DNA from 3 places in the Cupriavidus sp. DL-D2 genome. Region 3 is predicted to be linked to each of the others. Evidence: predicted binding sites of a transcription regulator. Region 3 holds the regulator's gene; each other region holds the start of a gene.
What was found. The regulator LexA, encoded in region 3, represses DNA repair genes until DNA is damaged. The targets are predictions, from matches to a motif close to ACTGTATNNNNATACAGT.
Positions count from the first base shown of each region.

Region 1 (5,901 bases), on a different contig from region 3:
TCGGCAGGTCCACATCGAGCGCCGCCACGCCACGAAAACGATTGCCCACGTAGACCGGGATGCTCAGCGTCGTGGTGCGTTGCCGGGTGCTCTCGAACTGCGTGTAGATCGGCGCGAGCCGCATGATGCGCTCGGGATTCCGGTCGGGCAGCAGATTGCGGTAGTAGGGCATCTGGCTGAAACGTTGCATCAGCTCGCCGGCCTTGGCCTCGGACAGCGGCGGATAGGTGACATAGAAGCCGTTGCTCGAGATAAACGTGACGACGCTCTCGGTATCGTCGTTGCTGCGCTGGCTGATGCCTAGCACATGGCTGAGCTGGCGCGCGGCGTAGAGATCCGAACGCAGATCCGCGTCGCGACGCTCGAATCCCTCCAGGCCATGCAGCCTGTCCGCAGAGACGCCCACCACGGAAGCATCGCCCTCGGGGACCGCCATGGTCCATTCGGCGTGGTTGCGGGCGGCGTAGGCTTCCTCGATCACCGTATCGGTCGGCAATGCGTCGGGACCTTGCTGGATAGAGATCAGCTGCTGCGCGTAGTCGCGTACGAATTCGAGCTTGAAACGTTCGGCAGAGATCACCGCATCGATGCCGAGCGCGCGCAGGGTCAGGTCATGCTGGCGCGCGCCCAGTACGCGTTCACGCAACAGGTAGAGATCGCGCGCACCCACGCTGATCATCAACACCATGGCAATACCGAAACCCACTACCACCACGCGATGCGGATGCATCAGCACCTCGCGAGGCAGCCATCGCGGGCTCGGTAGCAATTTGCGCCAACTCATCGGAACGTCTCTCCCGGCAAGGCCCGCGTTTCGCGCCGTCGACAACGTCGGCATTCGGCAGGCGGTGGCAATGAGAAATGCAGCGTGCGGCAATGATGGCGCGCAGGCGTGTCCTGCGGCGCAACCGGCACAGTGTAGTGCAGGCGCCTGGCGGCGGCTATCGCAGGGAATTGCGGTGGCGCAAGGAGAAGGAGAAGGGGGGAAGGGGAGGAAGGACGGCAGGTGCCGCGCGACGCCCGGCGTCGCGCGGCAGACCGGTCTACGGGATCAACGACGTTCTGTGCGGAAGTAGAGCAGGGCGAGCGCGGGCAGCGCAAACCCGATCCAGCTTGCCAGCGGCCAGCCGGCCCGCGCAAATGCCCACGCGCCTACCGATGACCCGATGGCGCCGCCCACGAAGAAGATCGCCATGTAGAGACCATTGAGGCGGCTGCGGTGCGCCTCGGACAATGCAAAGATGGCGCGTTGGCCGATCACCAGATTCGTGGAGACGGCGAAGTCCAGCAGGATGGCCGCAGCCGTGAGCGACAACAACGAGAGCGTCGATCCTTCCACGCCGAGTCGGCTCAGCAGGAACGATCCCGCCCCCAGCGCCAGGGCGAGCGCGGTCATCTGGCGGCTGTGACCGCGATCCGCATAGCGGCCTGCCATCGGTGCGGCGACGGCACCCGCCACGCCCACCAGCGCAAAGATCGCAATACCGGTCTGCGACATCCGGAAGGCCGGCCCGGCCAGGTACAGCGGCGTGGTGGTCCAGAACAGGCTGAACACGCCGAACATGCTGGCCTGGTACGCCGCACGGCGACGCAGCACCGGCTCGGTGCGCAGCAGGTGAATCATCGAACCGAGCAGCGCGATGTAGTGAACGCCTGGCGCGGGGCGGCGCTGCGGCAGCTTGCGCGCCAGCACCACGGCGAGCAGCACCATGGCAACGGCCGAGGCAGCAAAGATGGCGTGCCAGCCGAATGCGTCCGAGACCAGGCCCGCCACCGGGCGCGCCAGCATGATCCCCATCAGCAGGCCGCTGGTGACATTGCCGACGGCCCGGCCGCGCATGTGTTCGGGCGCGAGGTGTGCGGCAAATGGCACCAGCACCTGCACGGCCACGGAGCACAGTCCGATCGCGCATCCCGCCACCAGGAACACGCCAGCATGGGTGGACAGCGATGCAGCCAGTAGCGCCACCGCGCACCCGGCTACCAGCGTCAGCACGAGCTTGCGGTTCTCGACGATATCGCCGAGTGGCACCAGCAGCAGCAGGCCTACGCAGTAGCCAATCTGGATCAGCGTCACGATCAGGCCCGCCACCTCCGGCGAGAGGTGAAGCGCCTGCGCAATCGGCCCCACCAGCGGCTGGGCATAGTAGAGATTCGCGACGATCATGCCGCAGGCCACGGCCAGCAGCGGCGTGATCCATGCAGCGGGCGCGGCCGCGCGTTGTGCGGTGGTGGAGGTCATGGGGCGGCTTGTGGAGAACTCCCCGCACCTGTTTCGGCGTACCGGGGGAAGCCGCCGATTCTACCGGGAGATAGATAGGCGTGCAGGGCGGAGGGCTTAGGCCGGTGGCTCGGCGCGGTCGTCCTCCTCCTGTCTTTCGTCGTGTGCGTCGACTTGTGAGTCTTCGGAACCGTCCTCGTCGAACCGGAATGCCTCCTGTACCGGCGCGGGGTTGTCGCCCTGCTCGGCGGCTGGCATCAAGGCACTCACGCGCACGCCAAGCAGCCGGATGCGGCGTTCCAGCGGAATGCGCTTCAGGCATTCCGTGGCGCCGCGCCGGATGTCGCCACCATCGGCGGTGTGCGCGGTCATCGTCAGATCGCGTGTGACCGTATGGAAATCGTCGAAGCGCAGCTTGATGCCGACGGTGCGCCCCACGTAGCCCTTGCGCCGCAGATCTTCGCCCACCCGCATGCACAGCTTCGTGAACTGCTCGGATAGCACGGGACGGTCCCCGCGCGGATGAAGGTCGCGCTCGAAGGTGGTCTCGCGGCTCATGGATTTGGGCTCGGAACTGACCACCACCTGGCGCTCGTCGCGGCCGTGGGCCACTTCCACGAGCCACGCCGCATAGTTGCGTCCGAAATGGGTCTGCAGCAGCGCCAGATCCGCCTCGGCCAGCTGCGCCACGGTCTCGATGCCAATGGCCGCCAGCTTCTCCGCCGCCTTCGGACCAATCCCATTGACCTTGCGGGCCGGCAGCGGCCAGATCCGCAGCGGAATATCGGCAGGCGTCAGAATGGTCAGGCCGTTGGGCTTGTCGAGTTCCGAACCGATCTTGGCCAGCAGCTTGTTCGGCGCCACGCAGATCGAGCAGGTCAGGCCGGTGGCATCGTTCACCGCAGCCTTGATATCCGCAGCCACCTGCCTGGCCTCACCCTCAATATTCGTAAGATCGATATATATCTCATCGATCCCGCGATCCTCTATTTGTTCCGTGAATGCTCGTACAGCGGCCTTGAACAGTCCCGAGTAGCGGCGGTAAGCGTCGAAGTCGGTCGGCAGCAGGATGGCGTCGGGCGCGAGCTTGGCCGCCTTCATCATGCCCATCGCCGAAAACACGCCCAGCGCCCGCGCCTCGTAGGTGGATGTGGTGACGACGCCGCGCCCCACGTAGTCGCGCAGCCGCGCGTAGCGGCGGCTGCCATCCGGCAACGTCTCCGGTATCGCGTTGCGGCCCCCACCGATCACCACGGCCTGGCCGCGCAGATCCGGGTACCGCAGCAGTTCGACCGATGCGTAGAACGCATCCATGTCGAGATGAGCAATTCGCCGGGGTACGGAGGCCATGAGTCAGAGGAGACGTTGGATTACTGTATGGATGTACAGTATAGTGTGGTCGCCAATTTAAGGAAACGGCGATCACACGCCCATCTTTATATCTATCGCACGAATTTTAATGGCTAAATTTTATGAGCTTTATTTTTCGTATCAATCGCCTCTCGCGATTTCCAGCGACTGACGACCAATCCTTCCACAGCGTAGATCGCCAGCGAGATCCAGATCAGGGCATAGCCGATCTGCTTCGTCTGCGGGAAGGGCTCGTGCCACAGCCAGATACCCAGCGCGAGCTGGATCGTCGGTCCCGCGTATTGCAGGATGCCGAGCATCGAGAGCGGAATCCGGCGGGCGCCCGCAGCGAAGAATAGCAAGGGCACCGCCGTCACCGGCCCGGCCAGCAGCAACAGCATCTGCGTGAGCGGCGTGGCTGCACGCGTGGTGTCGTGCCCGGTGATGAAAAGAGAACCCAGCGCGACGGCGGCCACCGGAAATAACAGCAGCGTCTCCAGCGACAAGCCTTCGAGCGCACCCAGCGCACCCGTCTTGCGCAGCAGGCCGTAGCCGCCGAACGATGCCGCCAGGCCGAGCGCGATCCACGGCAAATGTCCCGCCGACCACGTCAGCCACAGCACTCCGGCCCCGGCGACGGCAATAGCCAGCCACTGACCCCAGCGCAGGCGTTCGTGCAGCAGCAACACACCCAGCAGCACGCTGACCAGCGGATTGATGAAGTAGCCGAGGCTGGCATCCACCACACGATCCGCGGACACCGCCCAGATATAGAGGAACCAGTTGCAACAGAGCAGTCCCGCACTGGCCGCGAAGTTGAGGATCAGCTTTGGGTTGGCCGCCACCTCGCGCAGCCAGCCGAAGTGACGGCGCCACAACAGGATCGCGCCGAGGAACACCAGCGACCAGACCATCCGGTGCAGCAGGATTTCGAGGGGCGCCACGCCGTGCAGCGATTTGATATAGAGGGGCAGCAGGCCCCAGATGATGTACGCCAGCAAGGCGTAGAGAATGCCGAGTTGCATGGGAGATATCCTGTGGTGCGGCGGATTCTACCCGCGGTGGCCCGGTTGCGTATGAACCTGCCCCCATGCTGTGCGCCATGAAAAAAACCCGGCCGGAGCCGGGTTTCGCTGCATCGTCCGAAACGGGTTACAGCTTGCGCGTGAAGCTGAACTGCGAGAACGACTGCTCGGCCACGTTGAACCAGGCGGCTTCGTTGTTGCGAAACACGCGCCAGTCTTCGAAGATCTTCTTGAACGACGGGTTCTTGGCGCTTTCGTCGGCGTACGCTTCCTGCGTGGCCTTGAAGCATGCCTCCATGATCTCCTTCGAGAACGGACGCAGCTTCACACCATTTTCCAGCAGACGGGCCAGCGCCTGCGGGTTCACGGTGTCGTACTTCGCCATCATGTTCGTGTGCGCCTCGATCGTGGCCGTTTCCAGTGCGCGCTTGTACAGCGGCGGCAGCTTGTCGAACTCCGGTTGCGAAGCGTAGAACGACAGCTGCGCGCTGCCTTCCCACCAGCCCGGGTAGTAGTAGTACGGTGCCACCTTGTAGAAGCCGAGCTTCTCGTCATCGTACGGACCCACCCATTCGGCCGCGTCGATGGTGCCTTTTTCCAGCGCCGGGTAGATGTCGCCACCGGCAATCTGCTGCGGCACCACGCCCAGGCGCGCCAGCACCACGCCGGCAAACCCGGCCACGCGGTACTTCAGGCCCTGCAGGTCCGCCACGGTCTTGATTTCCTTGCGGAACCAGCCGCCCATCTGGGCGCAGGTGTTGCCGCCCATGAAGTTGACGACGTTGTATTCCTTGAAGAACTCGCGCATCAGCTTCATGCCGTTGCCTTGCATCATCCATGCGTTCTGCTGGCGCGCGGTCAGGCCAAACGGGATCGTCGTGTCGAAGCACAGCGTCGGGTTCTTGCCGAAATAGTAGTAGCCGGCCGTGTGGCCAATCTGCACGGTCTGGTTCTGCACCGCATCCAGCACCTGCAAGCCCGGCACGATTTCACCGGCGGCAAACACCTTGATGTTGAACTTGCCGTCGGTCAGTTCCTTCACCCGTTGGCTCAGCAGTTCGGCGCCGCCATAGATGGTGTCCAGCGACTTCGGGAAGCTCGACGCCAGGCGCCATTCCACCGCCGGGTTGCTACCCACCACGGCCGGGGCCGCCGGCGCGCTGGCCGAGGCGGCGGGGGCGGCGGGCTTGTCTTCCTTGCCGCAGGCGGCGAGCGCGCCAGTGGCGGCGACAGCCGATGCTTTCAACAGGAAGGAACGGCGTTCCATGAATATCTCCTCTTTTATATTGATATGTATGCAGACTG
Region 1 is NZ_JBDKXK010000014.1:186,039-191,939, forward strand. Features, by position in the region: gene ABDB81_RS11115 (diguanylate cyclase) at 1-784, opposite strand, end outside; gene ABDB81_RS11120 (MFS transporter) at 1,052-2,242, opposite strand; gene dinB (DNA polymerase IV) at 2,339-3,571, opposite strand; gene rarD (EamA family transporter RarD) at 3,685-4,596, opposite strand; gene ABDB81_RS11135 (TRAP transporter substrate-binding protein) at 4,724-5,863, opposite strand.
Region 1: a site for LexA is predicted at 3,594-3,611, ahead of dinB (DNA polymerase IV). Genes of this name have one in related genera too.

Region 2 (5,901 bases), on a different contig from region 3:
CGGTCGCTCGCTCCAGTTCCGTATCACGCAATCGATCCTGCAGGTCGCGTAGCTGGTCGCCGCCCAGTTGGTGGGTCTTCGCTTCCTGCATGACGCGCGCGCTGCCGTATCGGGCGGCTCGCCGATGTACGAGGCTGTCGACGAACCGATCATTGGAGAGCCAGTTCTCGCGCTCCAGCGCATCCAGCAAAGCCTCTACCTGTTCGGCCGACTCGGCGTGCGGCGCCAACTTGCGAGCCAGTTCAACCCGGCTGTGCTCACGACGTGACAGGTAGCCCACGGCACGGGCCTTGAGGGATAGCGGGGGACGGGGCATCGATACGGCTTGGCTTGGGTAAAACAGTCATCAGGACACATCAGAAACAAAAAAGCCGCCGCACAACCATGCGACGGCTTTCCTGCTGTCTTGCTGCAATCGGCCGGCTTAGCCTTCGATTTCGGCCGGCGCCGTGGCGCCGTTGGTCAGTGCCACGCCCAGCGCCGCACGGACCTTGTTCTCGATCTCGTTGGCGATATCGGGGTTCTCGCGCAGGTATTCGCGAGCGTTGTCCTTGCCCTGACCGATCTTCTCGCCGTTGTAGCTGTACCAGGCACCCGACTTCTCGACGATCTTCGCGTCCACGCCGAGGTCGATGATTTCGCCCTGGCGCGAGATGCCCTGGCCGTACAGGATGTCGAAGAATGCCTCGCGGAACGGTGGCGAAACCTTGTTCTTGACCACCTTGACCTTGGTTTCGTTGCCGATGACCTCGTCGCCCTTCTTGATCGAGCCGATACGGCGGATGTCCAGACGCACCGAGGCGTAAAACTTCAGCGCGTTACCGCCAGTGGTGGTTTCAGGCGAACCAAACATCACACCGATCTTCATGCGGATCTGGTTGATGAAGATCACCAGGCAGTTCGTACGCTTGATGGTGCCGGTCAGCTTGCGCAGCGCCTGGCTCATCAGGCGGGCCTGCAGGCCGGGCAGCGAATCGCCCATTTCGCCTTCGATTTCGGCCTTCGGCACCAATGCGGCCACCGAGTCGATCACGATCAGGTCGATCGAGCCCGAGCGCACCAGCGCATCGGTGATTTCCAGGGCTTGCTCGCCGGTATCCGGCTGCGAAATCAGCAGGTTGCCGACGTCGACGCCGAGTTTGCCCGCGTACTGCACATCCAGCGCGTGTTCCGCGTCGATAAACGCGCAGGTGCCGCCCAGCTTCTGCATCTCGGCCACAACCTGCAGCGTCAGCGTGGTCTTGCCCGACGATTCCGGGCCATAGATTTCCACCACACGGCCGCGCGGCAGGCCACCGACACCCAGCGCGATGTCCAGGCCCAGCGAGCCGGTGGACACCACCTGGATATCCTGCTCCACGTCGCCGTCGCCCAGGCGCATGATCGAGCCTTTGCCGAACTGCTTCTCGATCTGGGAGAGCGCGGCGGCAAGCGCCTTCTGCTTCTCAGCGCTCACGCCGGCGCCGGCCTTCTTGTCGTCCATGGTCGTCCTTCAGTTCAATAGGTAGCAATTGGTGTATAAATAGGCCGCATGCGGCGCGGCGCCTGATTTTCAAGACTTTTCCGATTGATATCGGAGGAATTTGAACCCTTTGGCGCCCTGCTCGGCCCCGCGCCCGTCCCTTTCGGAGACCGGACGCGGAATGTCGAGTACTGTATAAAAAAACAGTATGCTTGGCAAGCCCCTCCGGTACCGCAGCCGGTGGCCGGCGATGCCAGGCCATAAAAAGCTGGACAAGGGTGGAGACAACCATGCGGATTCTGATCGCCGAAGACGACGATGTACTGGCCGACGGCCTCACTCGCTCCCTGCGCCAGTCGGGCTATGCAGTGGATCATGTCGCCAATGGCGTGGAAGCCGATTCGGCGCTGTCCACGCAGACTTTCGACCTGCTGATCCTGGACCTGGGCCTGCCCCGCATGCCCGGCCTGGAGGTGCTCAAGCGGCTGCGCACGCGCGGCGCCATGCTGCCGGTGCTGATTCTGACGGCTGCCGATGGCGTGGACGAGCGCGTGAAGGGACTGGACCTCGGCGCCGACGACTACATGGCCAAGCCGTTCGCGCTGTCCGAACTGGAGGCGCGCGTGCGGGCGCTGGTGCGGCGCGGTGCCGGCGGCGGCGCCACGCTGATGCGTCATGGGCCGCTGGCTTTCGACCAGGTGGGCCGCATCGCCTATCTCAACGAGCAGATGCTGGACCTCTCCGCGCGCGAGATCGGCCTGCTGGAGATCCTGCTCACGCGTAGCGGGCGGCTGGTCTCGAAGGAGCAGCTCGTCGACCATCTCTGTGAATGGGGCGAGGAAGTCAGCAACAATGCCATCGAAGTCTACGTACACCGCCTGCGCAAGAAGATCGAGGTGGGTGGCATCCGCATCGCCACAGTACGCGGGCTGGGCTACTGCCTCGAAAAATTCCAGCCGGCGCTGGCCGCTCATGATTGACCTGGCTGACGCAGCGCGTATGAGGCATGCATGAGCCGTTTGAGTCTGCTGCGATTGCCGTGGCGACGCCAGGCCGCCGACGGCGCCACCCGCAAGCCCGAACCGGCCCACCCGACACTGGCGGATGCCGCCGCCGATGACGCGGCGCTGGCCGACGCTTTGCCTCACCTCGAGGAAACCTCCGCGCATCCCGCGCCGCGCTCGCTGTTCGGTGAGATCCTCGACTGGATGCTGGCACCGCTGCTGCTGCTCTGGCCGATGAGCATCGCGGTCACGTACCTTGTAGCCAAGTCCATCGCCAACGGGCCGTTCGACCGCGCGCTCGAAGCCAGTGCCATCGTGCTCTCGCAGCAGGTGCGCGAAGTGAATGGCCGCGTGACGCTGCAACTGCCGCTCTCGGCGCGCGAGATCCTGCGCGCAGACGAGACCGACAACATCTATTACCAGGTGGTGGGCCGGCGCGGTGAATACGTGGCCGGCGATCACGACCTGCCGCTGCCGCCCGAAGACGAACAGGGCCACGCTGGCCTGGTGTCGATGCGCGACGATCGCGTGGCAGGCAACGACGTGCGTGTGGCCTATACCTACGTCGATCTCAAGAACGTTGGCGGTCCGCAGCACGTGCTGATACAGGTGGCCGAAACGCTCGACAAGCGCGCACGGCTGGCCAATGAAATCATCAAGGGTGTGATCCTGCCGCAGTTCGTGATCCTGCCGCTTGCCGTGGTGCTGGTGTGGTTCGGCCTCTCGCGCGGACTCGCGCCGCTCACGGCGATCCAGCAGCGCATCCGCGCGCGCAATCCCGGTGACACAAGCCCCATCGATGAACGCGCCGCGCCTCAGGAAATCACACCACTGGTGGCATCGTTCAACGGACTGCTCGCGCAACTCGACCAGTCCGTGCAGACGCAGAAGCGTTTCATTGCCGATGCCGCGCACCAGATGAAGACGCCGCTCGCGGGGCTGCGCATGCAGGCCGAACTGGCGCAGCGCGAGCAGTCGCCCGAAGAGTTGCGGCGCTCGCTCGCGCAGATCGCCGGCAGTTCGGAACGCACGGCGCACCTCGTCACGCAGTTGCTGTCTCTCGCACGAATGGAGAACCTCGCTGGCGCCGGTGGCATGGTGCCGCTGGACCTGGCCGCACTCGCGCGCGACGTGGTGAAGGATTGGCTGCCGCAGGCATGGGCGCGCCGCATCGACCTAGGCCTGGAAGCCGACGAGCACGCGGTGCTCATCACCGGCAACCGGCTCATGCTGACCGAGATGCTGAACAACCTGCTCGACAACGCCATCCGCTACACGCCTGCCGGTGGCCACGCCACGGTACGCGTGACCACCGATGCGTTCGAGCCCTTCGCGTATCTCGATGTGGAAGACACCGGCCCTGGCATCGCGCCGGCCGAACGCGAACGCGTGATGGAGCGTTTCTACCGCGTGCTGGGCACCAATACCGAAGGCAGTGGCCTCGGACTGGCCATCGTGCGCGAGATCGTGCAGCAGCATGGCGGCGAGGTAACGATCGACGACCACGTGTATCAAACATCGCCACGGCTGGCCGGCACGCGGCTGCGCATCACGCTGCGCCGTACGCCGTCAGAGGAAGCGCTCGCATGAAAAAGCCACCGCGTGACAGGATGACGCCGCTCGAACGCAGGTCGTGGCGCCACAACGTGCGCTGGATCGTCGGTTTGCTGGCCGTATGGTTTGTCATGACGTTCGGCGTGAGCTGGTTCGCGCGCGAACTGCGCTTCGACTTCATGGGCTGGCCATTCTCGTACTGGATGGGCGCGCAGGGGGCACTGATCCTCTACGTGTTGATGGCCGCGCTCTACGCCTGGCGCATGAATCGGGCCGATGACGCATTGCATGAGCGTGAGCGCATCGAGGCAGAGGTCCGCGCGGCGTCAGTTGCATCGCCCTCGCCAGCGCCCGCCGTTCCTGACAAACCCCGCTCGGCGGATCTGCCCTCCGTGTAAGGGTTTTCGCGAACCGCCGCACGCCATGCTGCAGAGCAAGAGCGCGTTTGCGCGCGGTGCCATGCGGCACGCGCGGGAATCGCCCCGCATCGCAGCAAATTCGCCCGTTGCCGGTGGCTCGCGCCGAGTAGCGTATACCCCGACGCATTCCGCGGCGTTTGCAGAACTTCTGTCAGAACGCAGTAAGTTTCGCCTCCCACAATCGTTCCAGCTTTGGTGTATGGGCCGGCACGCGCATATGGCATGGCCCGGCACCAGGGACCATTTCGACGGAACGACGTCAAACGGAGGAGACAATAAATGGCAAACGCGCAAAACGTGGGGACGGTATCGTCCGCCAGCAATGCGCCGATGACGAAGGAAGAGAAAAAGGTCATTATGGCCTCTTCCCTCGGCACGGTTTTCGAGTGGTACGACTTTTACCTGTACGGTTCGCTGGCGGCCATCATCGCCAAGCAGTTCTTCGCGGGCCTGGACCCGACCTCGGCATTCATCTTCGCGCTGCTGGCATTCGCTGCGGGCTTCATCGTGCGACCGTTCGGCGCGCTGGTGTTCGGCCGCCTGGGTGACATGATCGGCCGCAAGTACACGTTCCTCGTCACGATCCTGATCATGGGCGTGTCGACGTTCGTCGTCGGCCTGCTGCCCGGCTATGCCACCATCGGCTGGGCGGCCCCGATCATCCTGATCCTGCTGCGCATGCTGCAGGGCCTGGCACTCGGCGGCGAGTACGGCGGCGCGGCTACCTACGTGGCCGAGCACGCTCCGCACGGCAAGCGCGGCGCCTACACCGCGTGGATCCAGACCACTGCGACGATGGGCCTGTTCCTGTCGCTGATCGTGATCCTGCTGTGCCGCGAACTGACGGGTCCGGCATTCGAAGTCTGGGGCTGGCGCATTCCGTTCCTGCTCTCGATCCTGCTGCTGGCCGTGTCGGTGTACATCCGCCTGTCCATGAGCGAATCGCCGGCCTTCCAGAAGATGAAGGCTGAGGGCAAGACCTCGAAGGCACCGCTGACCGAAGCCTTCGGCCAATGGCGTAACCTGAAGATCGTGATCCTGGCGCTGGTGGGCCTGACCGCCGGCCAGGCCGTGGTCTGGTACACGGGCCAGTTCTACGCGCTGTTCTTCCTGACCCAGGTGCTCAAGGTAGATGCCAAGACGGCCAACCTGCTGATTGCCGGCGCCCTGGTGATCGGCACGCCGTTCTTCATCTTCTTCGGCTCCCTGTCGGACAAGATCGGCCGCAAGTGGATCATCATGCTCGGTTGCGCACTGGCCGTGTGCACGTACTTCCCGCTGTTCAAGGCGCTGACGCACTACGCCAACCCGGCACTGGAACGCGCCCAGCAGTCGGCACAGATCGTGGTGACGGCAGACCCGAAGACCTGCTCGTTCCAGGGTAGCCCGATTGCCCGCGAGATCGACTTCCGCAGCTCGTGCGACATCGTCAAGCGTACGCTTGCCCAGGCATCGGCCAGCT
Region 2 is NZ_JBDKXK010000004.1:312,067-317,967, reverse strand. Features, by position in the region: gene recX (recombination regulator RecX) at 1-316, opposite strand, end outside; gene recA (recombinase RecA) at 425-1,483, opposite strand; gene ABDB81_RS04370 (response regulator transcription factor) at 1,753-2,442, shown strand; gene ABDB81_RS04365 (sensor histidine kinase) at 2,482-4,056, shown strand; gene ABDB81_RS04360 (DUF4212 domain-containing protein) at 4,053-4,418, shown strand; gene ABDB81_RS04355 (MFS transporter) at 4,719-5,901, shown strand, end outside.
Region 2: a site for LexA is predicted at 1,653-1,670, ahead of recA (recombinase RecA). Genes of this name have one in related genera too.

Region 3 (5,901 bases):
CAGGAGATCAGGGCGAGGCGTCGTTAATGCCTGAGGCCGTAGCGAGATTGCTACGGCCTCTCCGGCAGGTTACTTGGCCGGTTCGAGATTGTGGATAAGACGCGGCTTCTCGCTCTCCGTCAGAACAATAGAGAATGAGAGTTCGCTGCCCATTACGACAAGTGCGGCTTTCTTTGCTGCTGCAAGCACAGTAGAGCCAGCGTCGGCGGAAACCTTGCTGTACTCGGCGGGCGGCAGCTTCCAAGTGCCGCTGTTTTTCAGCGTGATCTGACGAGAGAAGCCTTGCTTCCGCATCTGGTCGTGAAGGTCCGTGTACAGTTCGGACTCATCGTCATCCACGCCGTGGAGTACTACTCGAACAGTGAAGTTGGTCATAGCTCAATTTCGCTTTTGGTGTCAATGCCACCAGATTTCTACATGTAACCGGGTTTTGCTGTACCCGTTACAACCTCTAGAATTGAGCCCGAGAGTTTGAGGATGCTTGAAGTCCGGTTGCCCCCGAACGAAAGCTTCCCGTAAGGGGCCTCGTTTTCTCAGGCTCACGCCGCCCAAGACCCTGATTGCGTTGCCTATGCAAATTTGGCGCAATCGGGGTCTTTCCTTTTTGGCTCGCCAAGCGGCGGATTGCTCAGCGAGCCCTGACAGTGCTTTCCATTTGTTCTCCAAAAATGCCACTAGATGTGGTGGTTCAAGTCAAATGTGTGGGCTAAGTATAGTGAAAGCAGGAGGTTGTAACAGACTTGACAAGCGGCATGAGTGGCCTCGCCGTCATGTGCGTTTAGATCACATTCCCGCAAATACAGGCGGCTCAAGGGTTCACGGCAGCACGCTTGAAGACCACATATTCGTGAAAATTTTCCAATGGGAATGGTTTTGCGATAGATGATCTTGGAGCGGCGCTCTCTGCGCTCTCAAGTCAGTCCCGATTGCCGACAAATACTGTATGGATATACAGTATTTGCATGTCAACCGGATTCCAGCCGCCTGCACCGCCCATACCGTCCTACGTTGTCTGGGACCGGTACGCCTGTCGCACGTGTTCGCGATTGGTGGTCAGTGTGCCCTATGAATACCCTCACCCGAGAATGCGCCTGGAGTGCAGGCTTGGGCGAGCTTGTCCGCGGGTGGTCTGTGACGACTGGGAGCGGGAGGCTGGCGTAGATTGACCGACTGCGGCGCAGAGCAAGGAAGCCAGTGGAGGCGTGGTGGCAAGGGTATGCAGAGGATACTGTATAAATATACAGTATAATAGCCCGCCCCGGACAACAGCTCTCGCTCACGTTGAACACTGGTTTAAGCGGATCTTAATTCACAATTTTTCCGACTACGTGGCATACTCCGCCAAAAATTTCAACGGGGGAAGCTGTGCCGGAGTTTGTCGTCAATAGTGAGAAGGATGCCTTCGACTTGTTGAAGAAGGCGCTGGGAGAGCAACTCGGGCAAGACTTTCACCTGCGATTTCAGGATTGGCCGAGAGTGCAAGTCACCTTGAAAGGTGATGAGTACCACAGCACAATTACGCCGAGCCTCATGCAGGGTCTCTTGGACCTCCAGCATGGCATCAACAAGACGTACGCGCAGTTGGTCTACGACCAGCCCGACGCGCGCAGTTTGAAGGAAGCCGACAAAGCCGAGCTTGAGTTTAAGGCAAAGGTGGAGGAGGGGAGTTCTCTCGTCACCGTCGATCTTTCGGACTTCGCGCAGAAGCTTGTAACTAGCCTCGTTGGGAAAATGGAACCCTCGCACATCGTCATTCTCGGCGTAGTCGGAGCTACTCTCTGGGCGGCTACGACCATGTACAAGCACTACGCCAACAAAGAGCTCAAGAAAAAGGAGCTTGACGTTGAGGCGGATAAGCTCGTGAACCTCTCGAAGGAAGAGACGGCGCGGTTGGCCCTGGTAACCGAAGCGCTTGCCGCGCAGCCCAAACTGGCAGTTGTTCAAGAAACCGCAGCGTCCACGAGCATGGCGATGCTGAAAGGTATTTCCGATGCGGACCTGATCGACCTGAATGGCGTCAAGTTGACCCAGGCAGAGGCTCGCCAGGTACTCTCGACCGTGCGACGCACGTCCAACGAAATTCAGATCAACGGCAACTACCGAATCCTCTCGGTCGATACCAGCAAGGAAGAGGAGTTCCGGATCAAGGTGCGCTATCTCGGGGATGGGCGCGAGTTCACGGCTAAATTCAGGGACGACAGTCTCGACCGAGAGCATGTGCGAGCGCTGCAGCAGGCCGAGTGGGGTAAATCGCCCGTGTATCTCAGCGTGAACGCTACAGAGCTTGAAGGGCAAGTCACGACTGCCACCATTATTTCTGCCACCCAACAGCCTGTGAAGCCTGCCGACGGCAGGCTGTAGTCGTAGCGGCGCCGTGGTGGTGCATGAATCCGGTGGCCGACTTCAAGGGCCGCGTTGGCCCGTGGTTTTGGTGGGAATACGCCAAAAAAAACACGAGAGTTTTCGCGGTTTTTGGACCTTCAGTATTCCCAACGATCTCCCGGAAACGTATGTCGGATAAGGCTTGATGGCTCAGATTGTGATTCCTGTTGTCGCGGGTTCGAGTCCCGTCAGCCACCCCAAAGAATTACTCTAAAATAGCCGCTTCCAAGCGGCTATTTTGCTTTTTTGGTCCGGCTGTCGCGTTCGCGTGGTCCAGCGTGTCGCAACACTTCTGGTTCTCTTTAGCGGTCGGCCAGTTCTACCCGTTCAAGGCGCCCCCTAACTCGTCGTGGCCAATGTCTCGTCACGGCATCAATCCGGACTTGTATTCCGCATCTTCGATTGATGCGGCAGATGACGGCCGGGTAAGGAGGTGGTTTGAAATGGCGCAGGTTTCGTGCACCGAATGCCAGAAAGAAATAGATGATGAGGAGCCCACCTGCCCTCACTGTGGTGTCAAAAGGGAAAAGCCTGCCTTCAATTTTTTTGTGGCAACTGGGCCTCTTGTCCTTTCGATTGCTGTCCTGCTGCAGATACTGTCTTCATGTCAGCGTAGCGTGTAAGGCATGCATCTTTGGATGGCGGGAGACCAAGCCGCGTCCAACACCGCGTTTTACTCAAAATCCCATAAAGCCCCGATCATCAAGATTCGCCTGATTTATGCTTTAAAAGGCGAGGTGGCAAGGTAACACGCATGCCAAAAAAAACCGGGCCTTGGCGGGTGACAAGGTCCGGTTCTGCGCATGACGCGACTGCGCCAGTGATGCATTGCGCGCCAGTGAATTTAACCACGCTTCCGGCTGATGTAAGCGTAGCCTTAATTACACGTGGTGAGGTTGCAACTCCACTTTTTACAAAGTCCTCAAGACTTTGCCAGGCTTGCCGCGCGAGGGATGCGAGGGATTAGCCCGGCGCGGAGGCTAGCGGCCGTTGGGGGACGGTTCTGCCAGTTCGAGCATTCGGCAGATGGCGGCCATGTTGCCGACCATCGTGCGCCGCTGGGCGCCCTGATAGACGCGTACGCCCTTGATCTGACGGAAGGGCACGGGCTTGACCGGGCGGCGGGAAGCGACGGGAAGGGATGGCAGCATGGCAGCACCTCGAAATTTGCGACAGCAGGAGTCCGCACCCTTCGTTCGACGGAAACGGGGCGGCATGGGCAAGGCAAAGCGGGTGACCAGGGCAGACGGCCGTGCTGCCTGGGTCTTGGCGCGGAGCGGCGACGTATTTCAGTGAGTCGTGCTACCGCGCCAGGCGGATATCAGAAGCCTGACGATCGGATCAGGCCCACAGCGATACCTTCCAGAGAAAACTCATCGCGTCCAGACTGCACCACGATGTTCGAGAAATCAGGGTTCTCGGCAATCAGTTCGATCGAGTCGCCGCGCTTGTTCAAGCGCTTGACGGTGACGTCCTCGCCGATCCGTGCCACGACGATCTTGCCGTTGGCAGCTTCGCTGGCTTTCTTCACGGCGAGCAGGTCACCGTCGAGAATACCGGCGTCGCGCATACTCAGGCCGCGTACGCGGAGCAGGTAGTCAGGACGTTCATCGAAGACCGATGCGTCGACCTGATACTGCCGGTCGATATGTTCCGCGGCGAGGATCGGGCTGCCGGCCGCCACGCGGCCCACCAATGGCAACGTCAGTTGCAGCACGCCGGCCATGGCCAGTGAAAGCTGGTCCGGACGTTCCGAATCACTCCGCCCAACCTTCAGGCGGATGCCGCGTGAAGCGCCGGGCGTCAATTCGATGACGCCTTTGCGCGCCAGCGCCCGAAGATGTTCCTCTGCCGAGTTGGGCGAGGAGAAGCCGAACTCCGCAGCAATCTCGGCGCGCGTCGGCGGAAAGCCGGTGTGCTGGATCGTGTTGCGGATTAGGTCGAAAATCTGCTGCTGCCGGGGTGTCAGGGTAGCCATGGTTCGCCGGTCTCTCGTGCCGAGGCACTGTATGTTTAAACAGTATGCTGTGATTTTATACAGTATCGAGTGAAGTGCAAGCACAATTTGCGCAGCGGACTTAACCTCGGCAAATTCCTCGCGGGCCTCGCAGTCGGGTTTGCCGCGCATTTCGAGTCGAAGTTCGCCGGGTACAATCGCCGCCCACGTCCTGCCAATCCACGCCTCGAACAACATGTCAGCTTCCCTGCCTCGTATTGTCGTGCTCGCCACGGGCGGCACCATCGCCGGGTCGTCCGGTAGCGCTGCCAGCAGTGCGCATTACCAGGCGGCCACGGTTCCGGTATCGCAACTCGTTCAAGCCTTGCCCGCGCTGGCCGATGTGGCGCGCATCGAGACCGAGCAGGTGGCCCAGGTCGACAGCAAGGACATGGCGTTCTCCCTTTGGCAGACGCTTGCGTGCCGGGTTGAGCATTGGTCAGGTGTGCCGGATGTTGCCGGTATCGTCATCACGCATGGCACCGATACGCTTGAGGAAACGGCGATGTTCCTGCACCTGACGCAGGCGTGTCCGGTGCCGGTGGTGATGACCGCGGCCATGCGTCCGTCGACATCGCTGTCTGCGGACGGCCCCTTGAATCTGCTCGATGCCGTACGGGTAGCGGCAAGTCCGGAGGCGCGCGGAAAGGGTGTGCTCGTCGTACTGAACCAGGAGATTCACGCAGCGCGGGATGTGGCCAAGTTGCATGCGTCGGCGGTGGATGCCTTCGGCTCGCCGACCGCCGGTCCGCTGGGTTTTGTCCAGGATGCCTTCGTGCGTTTCGTGCGCGTGTCGCGAGCTTTCGCACAGCCTCTGCCCGTGCCGGCATCATGGCCCGTCGTCGAGGTCGTGGCGAGCTATGCGCAGCCGGGCAGGGTGATGGTCGACGCGCTTGTCTCGGCCGGGGTGACAGGGATCGTAGTGGCCGCTGCTGGCAATGGATCGATCCACGAGACGTTGGCCGGGGCGTTGGCCGACGCGGCGGCTTGTGGTGTCGCCGTCGTGCGCAGCTCGCGGACCGGCGCGGGTCATGTGACGATGCCGGGCAAGCCTGTGCCGGCTGTCGGTCTCTTCGTATCGGCCGGAGACCTGAATCCTTACAAGGCGCGCGTGTTGTTGGCGGTGGTGCTGGCGAACGATCCCGGGCTCGCGGGTGACGCTGTGCGCCTGCAGGCGACGTTTGCGGCGCATTGATCGGGGCAGAGGCCCAATCTTGCGGGGTCCGGCCATTCCGTACTATACTCGCGGGCTACTCAACCTTGCCGCACCGGACTTGACGCCCGGGTGGCTCATCCAAAAGGAGCGTCAATGCGTCACTACGAAATCGTATTTATCGTCCATCCGGACCAAAGCGAACAAGTGCCTGCGATGATCGAGCGCTACAAGCAGCTCGTTACGTCGCAAAACGGCCAGATCCATCGCGTGGAAGACTGGGGCCGCCGTCAGATGGCCTACATGATCCAGAAGCTGGCCAAGGCTCACTACGTTTGCCTGAACATCGAGTGCGGCAAGGAAACGCTGG
Region 3 is NZ_JBDKXK010000028.1:71,352-77,252, reverse strand. Features, by position in the region: gene ABDB81_RS16500 (hypothetical protein) at 1-27, shown strand, start outside; gene ABDB81_RS16495 (hypothetical protein) at 70-375, opposite strand; gene ABDB81_RS16490 (hypothetical protein) at 1,366-2,361, shown strand; gene ABDB81_RS16485 (hypothetical protein) at 3,363-3,533, opposite strand; gene lexA (transcriptional repressor LexA) at 3,704-4,360, opposite strand; gene ABDB81_RS16475 (asparaginase) at 4,575-5,573, shown strand; gene rpsF (30S ribosomal protein S6) at 5,688-5,901, shown strand, end outside.